Regions from separate parts of the Kurthia sp. 11kri321 genome, predicted to be linked through region 3. Evidence: predicted binding sites of a transcription regulator. Region 3 holds the regulator's gene; each other region holds the start of a gene.

The links. The regulator CtsR, encoded in region 3, represses protease genes until heat stress. The targets are predictions, from matches to a motif close to ATGGTCAATAAAGGTCAAACA.
Region 1: a site for CtsR is predicted at 2,294-2,314, ahead of clpP (ATP-dependent Clp endopeptidase proteolytic subunit ClpP). Genes of this name have one in related genera too.
Region 2: a site for CtsR is predicted at 2,541-2,561, ahead of ASO14_RS11700 (ATP-dependent Clp protease ATP-binding subunit). Genes of this name have one in related genera too.

The regions. Positions count from the first base shown of each region.
Region 1 covers NZ_CP013217.1:565,609-569,903, forward strand. The annotation lists gene whiA (DNA-binding protein WhiA) at 1-59, shown strand, start outside; gene ASO14_RS02955 (HPr family phosphocarrier protein) at 124-381, shown strand; gene ASO14_RS02960 (LPXTG cell wall anchor domain-containing protein) at 403-1,053, shown strand; gene ASO14_RS02965 (hypothetical protein) at 1,264-1,584, shown strand; gene clpP (ATP-dependent Clp endopeptidase proteolytic subunit ClpP) at 1,640-2,230, opposite strand; tRNA gene ASO14_RS02975 (tRNA-Arg) at 2,388-2,459, shown strand; gene ASO14_RS02980 (polysaccharide pyruvyl transferase family protein) at 2,691-4,070, shown strand; gene ASO14_RS02985 (TetR/AcrR family transcriptional regulator) at 4,102-4,295, opposite strand, start outside.
Region 2 covers NZ_CP013217.1:2,313,301-2,317,595, forward strand. The annotation lists gene ASO14_RS11695 (hypothetical protein) at 1-9, opposite strand, end outside; gene ASO14_RS11700 (ATP-dependent Clp protease ATP-binding subunit) at 334-2,454, opposite strand; gene ASO14_RS11705 (Crp/Fnr family transcriptional regulator) at 2,630-3,319, shown strand; gene ASO14_RS11710 (ABC transporter ATP-binding protein) at 3,410-4,075, opposite strand; gene ASO14_RS11715 (ABC transporter permease) at 4,089-4,295, opposite strand, start outside.
Region 3 covers NZ_CP013217.1:6,870-11,164, forward strand. The annotation lists gene corA (magnesium/cobalt transporter CorA) at 1-607, opposite strand, end outside; gene ASO14_RS00040 (DUF4870 domain-containing protein) at 744-1,058, shown strand; gene ASO14_RS00045 (CtsR family transcriptional regulator) at 1,220-1,690, shown strand; gene ASO14_RS00050 (UvrB/UvrC motif-containing protein) at 1,708-2,262, shown strand; gene ASO14_RS00055 (protein-arginine kinase McsB) at 2,252-3,355, shown strand; gene ASO14_RS00060 (ATP-dependent Clp protease ATP-binding subunit) at 3,345-4,295, shown strand, end outside.

The DNA.
Region 1 (4,295 bases), 560 kb from region 3:
GAAAAATTGACGAAATTGCAGATTCTTTACGTGCTGGTGAGAAGCTGAACATAAAATGATGTATAATAGAAGAAATAAGATAAATTTGACGGCAATTGCCATAACATAAGGAGGAAGTAAGTAATGGTAGAGCAGCAGGTGGAGGTTAAACTCAAATCTGGTCTTCAAGCAAGACAAGCCGCTCTTTTTGTACAAGAAGCAAACCGCTACCATGCGGATGTATTCTTACAAAAAGGTACGCGCAAAGTAAATGCGAAGAGTATCATGGGGATTATGAGTTTAGCTGTTGCACATGGAACAGAGATTACACTGTTTGCAGACGGAAAAGACGAGCAAGAGGCAATCGCCGGTTTACGTGCAATGATCGAATCAGAAGATTAGTAAAAATACGAGGTAGCAGCGATGCTATCTCGTATTTTTTATTTTAAAGATGTATGTTATGCATTATTCGGTATCTATTCTTTCGCGGATTCTACAAAATTAATTGAAACCGTAACAACAGATGCAAAGGGAAATGCGAAAATTGATCCGAAATATGCAACAAAAGAGTATCAAGTCAAAGTGACAGTTGGAAAAGAAACAAAAACTGTAACGATGACAAGTTGTAATGTAACGATTGATTTTAAAGCGCCAGTTACAGATGGTGAAACAGAAGAACCAACAGAACCAGGAAAACCAAATAAACCAACAACGCCAGAAAAACCATCGAAACCAGGAGTAGTCACAGGTGGCGATACGGAGGAGAATACAAATTCTTCTAAACCGTCAAAACCAGGTGTTAAACCAGGCGACCATTATGATGTATATGATAAAGATGGTAACTTAGTGGCGAGTGATGTAACAGTTGATCAAGACGGTAACATTAGCGCAGACTTACCACCAGGTGAATACGATTTCGTATCAAAAGGTGAGCATGTAACAGCTGAAGTTGGCAAAGATGGTAAACTACCACAAACAGGTTCAAGCGACTTCTTATTATACACATTAGCGGGTATTGCATTACTTGGAGCAAGTCTTGTTGTATTTGCGCGTGGACGTAAAAAGAGTGCGTAGAGCTTAAATAGACAGGAATCGTCATGATGGCGATTCCTGTTTTTATATGGTGAAAAATAGTGTGCATTATTTAACTTATTTTTCGTAAGTGTGTGCTATTTCATGTTGAATTGTTTCAAAATAAGCGACAATCCGCTTTTTGTTTACCTTGATAAATAAAATGTCAGTGCTAAAATAAGTATATATGAAGCAATTTAGGAGGCATTCATGATGGAAATTACAATCGTTGCACATGTACAAACAGAAGGTCAACCAGAACAAATAGTAGACTTAGGAATTTCAGAGTTAATCGACTTTGAACTTGCACGCGATTTCCAAGTAAAAAATATTCTGGGTCAATTAGGTTATACAGATGTACAACCATTACCAACAGAAGATGTAGATGTATTTAAAGCGAACGCACAATTAAATGGACAAGCAGTTCAACCAAAAATTTTATTCGGTAAAGCGTTAAAAGCAGGTAATGTCGGTTCAAAATCAGGTGTATCTTTTTATGAGTTGAATGAATTACGTAATGTTGTACACGCTTAATTTATAAACAAAAAAGAGGTGAGGGGTTTTAAACCCTTCACCTCTTTTGCATACATTATTTTGTTTCGTTGTTTGTCATGATTTTATCGATTAAACCGTAGTTTAATGCTTCTTCAGCAGACATGAAGTTATCACGATCTGTATCTTTTTCAATTACTTCGACAGGTTGACCTGTACGCTCTGCAAGAATTTTGTTTAGTTTTTCACGTGTTTTTAAGATGTGGCGAGCAGCGATTTCGATTTCAGTCGCTTGACCTTGTGCGCCACCTAATGGTTGGTGAATCATGATTTCAGCGTTTGGTAATGCGAAACGCTTACCTTTTGCACCAGCTGTTAATAGGAATGAACCCATTGAAGCAGCCATACCGATACAGATTGTTTGTACATCTGGTTTGATGAATTGCATTGTATCGTAGATTGCCATACCAGCTGTTACTGAACCACCTGGTGAGTTGATGTATAAGAAGATATCCTTCTCTGGATCTTCTGCTTCTAAGAATAATAATTGTGATACGATTGCGTTTGCAACGTTATCATCAATTGCGCTACCAAGCATGATAATACGGTCTTTTAAAAGACGAGAATAAATATCGTATGCACGCTCTCCGCGGTTTGTTGTTTCGATTACTGTAGGAATTAAGTTCATTTAATTCTCCTCCGTTCAATCTAGTTACTGATTAGAATCAGCTGTACTCTTATTGTACATTGCATAGTCAAAAAAGGTCAAATATATTGTGTTAAATATTGCAAAGTCTAAATCAAGTTGTCAATTGCACTTTATATTTGTATAATAATAGTCATACGCCTCAGTAGTTTAATGGATAAAACATAAGATTCCGGTTCTTAGGCTGGGGGTTCGATTCCCTCCTGGGGCATATACAAGTTGTATGAAGTCATAAACATGACAACATACAGCTTTTTCTTTTGTACAAATTCCCTTTAAAGTGATATATAAACAAAAATCAAGTGACAATATTATGAAAAATATAACAGTTAAATTACATTTAATGAATAAAAAGGGTTAAAAGAGGTAAATAACCTTTGGAAAAGGTAATATAACATAAGAGGATACTAAAGTAGATACATAGAAGGGAGTTTAATGGTTGATGAAAAAATATTTAATTCGTAGCGGTATGTTACCAACAGATGTGTTTGATGCTGCTAAAATCATTGCCAACAATTCAATTGGAGGAAATGTAGGAAACTTAATCTATGCATATAGCATTTATCGCACATTGATGACAGAAGATGTTGAATTTGTACCTGACTACTATCGTGTAAATCCAGCAGATGCGCCTTATATTAACGAGAATTATGATGCATATTTCATTCCATTAGCAGATGCCTTCCGACCAGACTTTGAAAATACATTAAAATCTTATACGAAATTAATTAATCGTTTGACAATACCTGTGTACGTCATTGGTGTTGGTGTACGCATTGACTTCGAGCCAGACTTCACAAAACAGAATCCATATGATGCAGCAGTTGTCGATTTCGTTAAAGCAGTATTAAAACGTTCAGCTATGATTGGTGTACGTGGAGAATTCACATCACGTTACCTAACACATTTAGGATTTAAAGAGGGGATTGACCATGTCATTATTGGTTGTCCGTCAATGTATGCAAATGGGCGTCATTTACGTATACGCGATACAGAAATTAATGAGAATTCCATTGTTACCATTAACTCATCTAAACTTTCTCCAAATCATGTTCTAGAATTTATTGATCGAAGTAAAAATGAATTCAAACATCATTATTTTATTCCGCAGTGGTATAAAGAATTAAAAATGATTTATTTAGGCGGTCCTAATCTTGAAAAGCCGAAGCTACATTATCAAGGGAAGACAACAGATGAACTGTATGTCCAAGATCGTGTGCGTTATTTCTTGAACGCTAAATCATGGATTGATTTTATAGGTGAAGCTGACTTTAGTTTTGGTGCTCGATTGCATGGGAACATTACAGCGACAATTGCTGGGACACCGAGCTTAATTATTCCAAAAGATGGGCGTATGCGTGAGTTAACAGATTACCATGCTTTAAATTATGTGGCTGGGAACGAATTAACAGAGCAAACACAGATTATGGACTTAATTGAAAAGAGTGACTTCCATCGTTGTGAGCATGTACATGAAGAGAATTTTAATCGTTTTATTCATTTCTTAAACCATAATGGAATTCCACATATTTATGAACAAGACCTTGATTTAGTGGAAGCGCCACTCGATAAACAGCTACAAGAAATTCAATTACTTCCACCAGTAAAAAGCTTTATTCATTGCTCGGCAGCTGAGATGGGAGAGCGCTTTGAGACGGTCATGAGTAATGTATTAGAACAAAAAAATGAACGTATTGTAAAGTTGAAAAGTCAGGTGAAAAGCCATCAAGTACGCACAAAACATTTAGAAGGTACATTGAATCGTAAGGCGGTTCGGATTGCCCTAAAAACAGCGAATTTATTTTCAAAAAAGAATTCATAAAAAAGAGGTTTGGGAATTGCTCCCAAGCCTCTTATTTTTTAAGGATACTGCCTTTATTTGCGCGTGTGACTTTCCAAATCTCATTGGCGATTTCAATTGTTTCAAGTGCGTGCTTTGAATCGCGGAAGCTATTGTAAAATTGATACGCAATCGTTCCAATAATATAGTAACGCGGTTTTTCCATCGAGAATTCTTCTATTAGACAGTCCGTGTACTCAATGCAAG
Region 2 (4,295 bases), 660 kb from region 3:
ATATTTCATCCATATACCTCCTTTTAGTATTTATATTTAGAGTTACCAAATAACTTAGCAATTGGTTTTCGAATATTATGAACTTTTCCTCTTAAATTTAATCGTATATGTAAAACGCTCATTTACTTGTACGCAATAATTTTAATATAAATAATATATTTTTGATAAAAATGTAACATGTAAAAGATTAACATAAAATACAAATAGATAAAAGGGTTATTTAAAGAAATACTTATTTTATTAGTAAAATTTTATTTTTTACTTACATTCATCAAAAATAGGGCAAATAAAAAGGAACCACATCAAATGTGATTCCTCTTCCTAAAATAAATCTTATTTCACTTTAATCTCATTGTCTTCTACATAAACTGTTAGTGTGTCGCCAGGTACTTTTTCACCTTTTAATAATTCTTTTGCGACTGGTGTTTCTACATGGCGTTGGATGAAGCGACGAAGTGGTCTTGCGCCGAATGCAGGATCTGCTCCTTCTTTCGCAATCCAATGAATAACATCATCGCCAACTACTAATTTAATCTCTTGTTCTGCTACACGTTGTACGAGATGGTTCACGTACTTACGTGTAATTTCGTAGAAGTGCTCATCTGTTAATGCGTGGAACATGATGATATCATCTAGACGGTTTAATAGTTCTGGTTTAAAGTGTTTTTTCAACTCTGCCATCACTAAATCTTCCACCGCATGTCCTTCTGTATTGTGTAAATCAAGTAAATAGTGTGAACCGATATTCGATGTCATAATGACAACTGTATTCGTAAAGTTCACCATACGTCCTTGACTATCTGTAATACGACCATCATCTAAAATTTGAAGGAGAATGTTTGCGACATCTGGATGTGCTTTTTCAATTTCATCTAATAGAATGACCGAATACGGATTACGACGAACTGCCTCTGTTAATTGACCGCCTTCTTCATAACCGATATAACCTGGAGGTGCACCCACAAGTCGAGATACACTATGTTTTTCCATGTATTCCGACATATCAATACGTACAAAATGGTCTTCTGAGTCGAATAGTTGTGCTGCGAGTGCTTTCGCAAGTTCTGTTTTACCTACACCAGTTGGTCCTAAGAATAGGAACGAACCGATTGGTTTATTCGGGTCTTGGATACCTGCACGTGCGCGCCATACAGCTTCTGAAACAAGACGAACTGCATCATCTTGACCTACTACACGCTCATGTAGTGTATCTTTTAAACGAAGTAATTTTTCACGTTCTCCCTCTAACATTTTCGTTACAGGAATACCTGTCCAGCGAGATACAATACTCGCAATTTCTTCTGCTGTTACATCTTCACGTAATAACTTATCTGTACTTTCTACTTCCTCTTCTAAATTCGCTAACTCTTTTTCAAGCTCTGGAATTTTACCATGTCGTAGAATCGCTGCTTTATTCAAGTCATATTGATTCTCTGCTTCTTCTAATTCATGGCGATATTGGTCGAGTTTTTCACGTTTTTCTTGCACAATTTGAAGCGCATTTTTTTCACGTTCCCATTGTTCACGCATCGATTGTGATGAATCTTTTAATTCTTGTAATTCTTCACGTAGTGCCTCTAAACGTTTTTTACTCGCATTGTCGTCTTCTTTCATCAATGCTTGTTCTTCAATTTCCAACTGCATTTGTCGACGTGTAACCTCATCTAATTCAGATGGCATCGAGTCGATTTCTGTACGAATCATCGCACACGCCTCATCGACTAAATCAATCGCTTTATCTGGTAGGAAACGATCTGTAATATAGCGATTTGATAATTCTGCCGCGGCCACAATCGCACGGTCATGAATGCGTACACCATGATGTAATTCAAAACGTTCACGTAAACCACGTAGAATGGAAATTGTATCCTCTACAGATGGTTCGCGTACAAGCACTTGTTGGAAGCGTCGTTCAAGTGCAGGGTCTTTTTCGATATTTGTACGATATTCATCTAATGTTGTTGCACCAATACAATGTAGTTCACCACGTGCTAACATTGGTTTTAACATATTCCCTGCATCCATCGAACCTTCTGTTTTACCTGCACCGACAATGGTATGAATTTCGTCGATGAATAAGATAATATTTCCTTCTGCTTCACGTACTTGTTTTAAAACCCCTTGTAGACGTTCTTCAAACTGTCCGCGATAACTTGCGCCTGCAATTAATGCGCTCATATCAAGTTCATATATTTGTTTATCTTTTAAACCTTCAGGTACGTCTTTTTTTACAATACGTTGTGCTAGACCTTCAACAATCGCTGTTTTACCTACACCTGGTTCACCGATTAGAACGGGATTATTTTTTGTTTTTCGAGATAAAATACGAATGACATCACGAATTTCTTGGTCACGTCCAATAACAGGGTCCATCTTACCTTCTTTAACAGCCTCTACTAGATTACGTCCGTACTTCTCTAGCGGATTTTCTTCTTCTTGGTTCATTTGATTCATTTGCATTATTTTCCCCTCCTGTTTGACCATCTTTGACTATTGATTAATTTTATTATATCGACTTCATTTCAAAAACTCAAGTAATATGTTTGACCTTTTTTGACTTTCATATTTTTTGTACCATTTACTATTTATGTTAAAATAAAAACCAGTTAATTATGGAGGTGTTTTAATCTTGTTTGATGCAGTCCCCCAAATCGTCCAGCAGATTTTTAAAGCACATGGTACAAAACATCATTTCGTTCGTCATCAACATATTTGTACTACAGGTGAAGCGGCAACACATCTTTATTTTGTGGAAAAAGGTCGTATTGCTATTACAAAAGAGAGCGTTGGTGGTAAAGAATTAACACTTTGCATTGCGACGAAAAATGATTGTATTGGTGAAAGTATTTTATTCATCCCACTTATTACATACCCACTTTCAGCAAAAGTTTTAGATTGTTGTACCGTTTTTGCAATTTCGAAAGAACAATTAGAACATGAATTATCCGAAAACCTTGCAGCACTACGAGAATGTCTCACATGGATTCAAATCCAAAGAATGCGTGAACAAACTAAATTACGCGACTTACTGCTATATGGAAAAAAAGGCGCACTCTCCTCTACACTCATTCGTTTAGCGAATTCATATGGCGAAAAGAAAACAGACAAATCGATTCAAATTAGTGAAAAATTTACACATAGTGAACTAGCAAGTCTTTGTGCAACAAGTCGTGAAGTTGTAAACCGCTTATTACAAGAATTCAAAAAAGAAAAAGTCATATCAGAAGAAAATGGCTACCTTACAATCCATCGTTTAGATTATTTACAGCAGTTTTGTGAATGTGAGCAGTGTGTCGAATTTTTATGTCGTATTAATTAGACATGAAAAGAAGACCACTGCTTTTTTTTGCATGGTCTTCTTTATTTACTATATTTCGATTAGCTATATTCTAATTATATGTTTCATAAATTAACTACTTTTAATCACATGCATTTTCTTAGATTTTAACTCTAGAACCGTATCACATTGTTCTGCAATCTCTTTTTCATGTGTAATGACAATGACACATTTATTTTGTTCATGTGCTAGTTGTTTAAACAGACGAATAATTTCGAGTGAATTTTGTTTGTCTAAATTACCTGTCGGCTCGTCTGCTACAACAAGTCGCGCATCACAACACATGGCGCGCACAATCGCAACACGCTGTTGCTGTCCACCTGATAAATGTTGGACATTCTTCTTCGCCATTTCAGTGTCAATTCCTACTTTTTGCAACATCTCGAGTGCATATTCTTTACGATTCGCTTTTTTTGAATGCGTAATTTCAAGTGCTGCTGTTATATTATCAAGTGCCGATAAATAAGGTAGTAGATTATACGACTGAAAGACAATCGATACACATTCATTACGATAACGTGTTAAACCAATCTTTTTTAATGACTTCCCTTCGTAATAAATATCACCTGATTTTGGTGTATCCAGTCCTGCAATTAGCGATAAAAATGTCGTTTTACCCGAGCCACTCGATCCTAAAATACCGTATAATTTTCCTTCATCAAATGTCAGATTTAAGTCTTCATAAAGTGGTTCTGACTTCGATTGATACCAATAATTTAAATTTTCTACTTGTAACATCTACTATTCCTCCTTATGAAATTAAGATTTTTTTCGGTTGCATGCGCATAATGCCAATAGATGCGAGAATGACAGATAAGAAACTAATCGCAAGACCGAATCCACCAAGTTCTACAAGTTCTTGTAGCGACAATGTGATATCTAGTTCTTTAATTTGTTCAGCTTCTGCCACACTGTTTGCGCCGAATCCACCAAATCCACCGCCACCGCGTGGACCACC
Region 3 (4,295 bases):
TTGAATTTAAAATCCGATATAACAAATCACGCATTGGGAGAACCGTTCTTCTTATATGGAGTAAATCATTGCGGAGATCGAATACATCGTTCATTAAGTCTACGCTATTTTTATAATCTAACTGATCTTCAATGGTATTAAGTCGATCTTCAATAGTAAAAACAAGGGGGAAAAACTCATCGACAATTTTATCGATTGTTTGATACATGATGAAAAATGTACCGCGATCCCAGCGATTCGGATGACTTTCTAATTCACGTTTGACGATTTCAAATTCGTGAACAGGGAATTGATGATATGAGACGACAAATTTAGAAGAAATAAATAGACTAATCTCCTCAGATGTTAGTTCTTTTGGGTTTAATTTATGGACAACAGTGAAATAATAATCATCATAGTAATCTATTTTTGGACGCTGTAAACGCATCAAGGCATCTTCTACAGCTAGGGGATGAAATTGGAAAAAAGTATGCAGTAATAAATTTTCTTTTGCAGTAGGTTCTGAAAAATCAACCCAAAACCAATCGAAACGATCTTCTTTAATATGTTCTAAAGGGAAGTTTTCCACGAGCTGCTGGTCTTTTGTAAGGCCTAGAGTGTAAATCATTTTGTCACCTCTTCACGATCTATTTACTCTATATCTTCCCATAATTAAATTTTTTTGTCACATCATCACAAAAATAAAATGAAACGGATGACACTGTTCATGCGTATATATAAGAAAGAAAAGGAGCGTGTTTTAGATGGAACAAGACAATAAATGGATTAAAGTTGTACTACACTCAAGTGCATATTATTTACCGATTCTACTTCCATTACTCTTTATGCTCTTAATTGATGATTCGAGAGTGAAAAGTTTATCACTACAAGCATTGTTATTCCAAATTGTTATGTCAATTCTTATTGGTATTTCAGTTGTATTCTCGTATGTGTTAATTGGAATTCCGTTTTTAATCGTCTTTGGATTAATGGGGTTCATTGTTCCAATTATCGGGATTATTCGTGCATTGCAAGGTGAGTATTGGAATTATCCAATCGTTGGACGCTGGGTTAAATAATCATAAATAGACAGATATTCTAATTGTAATGGTTAGGATGTCTGTTTTTTTATAAAACAAAAAAGGAACGAGCATTTTTATTGCAATTTATAAAACAATTTATTTATAATATAGTCAAAGATAGTCAAAGTCAGCTTGATTAAAGGAGGTGGGGACTCGACATGAAGAATATGTCGAATATTATTGAGGCGTATTTGAAAGAAATTATTGAAATGGGCGGTAATGGACACATTGAGATTAAACGAAGTGAGATTGCAGACCGCTTCCAATGTGTACCGTCGCAAATAAATTACGTCATCAATACAAGATTCACAGTAGAGAGAGGTTATATCGTCGAAAGTAAACGTGGAGGTGGGGGGTATATTCGCATTTTACGTGTACGTACGAACTCGAAAACAGAACTGTTAGACGATATTCTATCTCAAATCAATTATCAAATCTCGCAAACGGCTGCAGAGGATATTGTACATCGCTTAACTGAAGAGCAAGCAATTACAAAACGTGAGGCAAAGCTCATTCTTACTGCTATGGACCGAGAAGTCATTGCGATTGATTTACCATATCGTGATCAGCTCCGCTCTCGTATTTTACAAGCAATGCTAGTAGCACTGAAGTATGAAAAAGAATCTTAAAAGAAGGTGTATAGAGGATGATCTGTGAAAACTGTAAACAACGTCCAGCTACTGTCACCATTACGATGACAAAAAATAATGAAGAAGTCGTAAAACACTACTGCGAAGTTTGCAGTGGGCAACAAGATTATTTGCATATAGATGAAGAAGTAAAGCCTGTGACAATCGAACAAATCTTTTCGGACTGGTTTGGTATTCCAACATGGTCATCCAACGCACCTCAGTCAAAACAACCACCGCAAGAAAAGCAGCAATGCGAGACGTGTGGTATGACGTACCAACAGTTTTTAAAAGAAGGTAAATTTAATTGTCCAAATTGTTATCATGCTTTTTATGAACGTTTGCCTGAAGTATTTAAAAGACTTCATAATGGTGCAACAGAACATACTGGTAAGATACCGGGCGGATTAAATAAAACATATCAAATTAAAAAAGAGATTGAAGTATTACGTCAGAAGATGAAATCAGCTGTAGAGCAAGAAGAGTTTGAAGAAGCAGCAAAACTTCGAGATGAGGTAAAGCAACTTGAAAAACAGTTAACGCAAGGTGGTGCAGCGAACGATGAAAATTGATCATTTTCTAAAAGGTGACAATATTAGTTGGATGGCTGGCGATGGTGAGCACGGTGATATTGTCATGAGTACACGTATTCGTTTAGCGCGTAACATGTCCGCGTATCGTTTCCCACGTGCCTTTAGTGAAGAAGAAGCGATGGCTGTTGATCGTCAAGTGAGCAGTGCTTTACTCGATTGTGAAACACTTCAAACACCACTCTATCATTTTGATTTGGGGCAAAGACCTTCTTTGCAAAAACAAATTTTAGTAGAGAAGCATTTAATTAGTCCGCAACTTGCGAAAAAAGAACGGATTGGTTCGATTCTCGTATCTGAAGATGAATCAATTAGCGTCATGATTAACGAAGAAGACCACATTCGTATTCAATGTTTAGAACCAGGACTTAATCTTAAAAAATCTTTACTAAAAGCAAATGAAATTGATGATTGCATTGAAAAACAAGTGAACTATGCATTTGATGAACAATTTGGTTATATGACTACTTGTCCGACGAATGTAGGAACAGGGTTACGTGCTTCCGTCATGATGCACTTACCAGCTCTTACGATGACGAATCAAGTTCGTGCCTTAATCAATATGATGCCACGACTCGGTTTAATCGTACGTGGAATCTATGGTGAAGGAACCGAAGCTGTAGGGAATTATTATCAAATTTCAAATCAAGTAACACTTGGCAAATCAGAAGAAGAAATCATTCAAGAATTAGAAACAATTGTAGAACAAGTTGTTGCAAAAGAAGTAGAAGCTAGAAAGGCGATGTTAGAACATGCGCCGATTGCAATTTCAGATCGTTTGCATCGCTCGCTAGGAGTCTTACAAACAGCTCGAATCCTATCGAGTACAGAAGCTGCGAATTGTTTATCTAACGTGCGTTTGGGTATAGATTTAGGTATCATACAAAGAATTCCAAATGAAGTTTTAAATAAATGTATGCTGATTATGCAACCGGGCTTCTTACAACAATATACAGGTACAACATTGAAGCCAAATGAGCGAGATGTGTACCGCGCGACATTGATTCGCGACATGATTGGCGAAGCATGCCAACATAAATTGGAAGATGAAGGAGAGGACTCATATGATGTTTAATCGATTTACACAAAGAGCTCAAAAAGTATTGCAATTAGCACAAGAAGAAGCCGTTCGTATGAAGCATGAAGCGATTGGAACAGAACACATCTTACTTGGATTAATTCGAGAAGGTGGCGGAATCGCTGCAAAAGCTCTTGAGGCTATTGAAGTGAGTCCTGAAATGATTGAAGAAGGCATTGAAGAACTTGTTGGTACAGGTTCTAAAAATGTTGGGCCAATCGTTCATTACACACCTCGTGCTAAAAAAGTCATTGAGTTATCAGTAGATGAATCTCGTAAATTAGGTCATTCATATATCGGAACAGAGCACATTTTATTAGCTCTTATTCGTGAAGGTGAAGGTGTTGCTGCACGTGTATTAAATAATGCAGGTGTTAGCTTAAATAAAGCACGTCAACAAGTGTTACAACTGCTTGGTAGTGCAGATGCAGGTCAAAATGGTAACGCTGCTGCACCGACAGCAAATACGCCAACATTAGATAGCTTAGCGCGTGATTTAACAGAGATGGCGCGTGAAGGTAATTTAGATCCAGTAATTGGACGTAGTAAAGAAATTACACGTGTGATTGAAGTGTTATCTCGTCGTACAAAAAACAATCCTGTTATTATCGGTGAACCGGGTGTTGGTAAAACAGCGATTGCAGAAGGATTAGCACAACAAATTGTGAATAATGAAGTGCCTGAAATCCTACGTGATAAGCGTGTTATGACACTTGATATGGGGACGGTAGTTGCAGGTACAAAATATCGTGGTGAGTTTGAAGATCGCTTGAAAAAAGTGATGGACGAAATTCGCCAAGCAGGTAACGTTATCTTATTCATTGATGAGTTACACACATTGATTGGAGCGGGCGGTGCAGAAGGTGCAATTGATGCATCAAATATCTTAAAACCTTCTCTAGCGCGTGGTGAACTACAATGTATCGGTGCAACAACA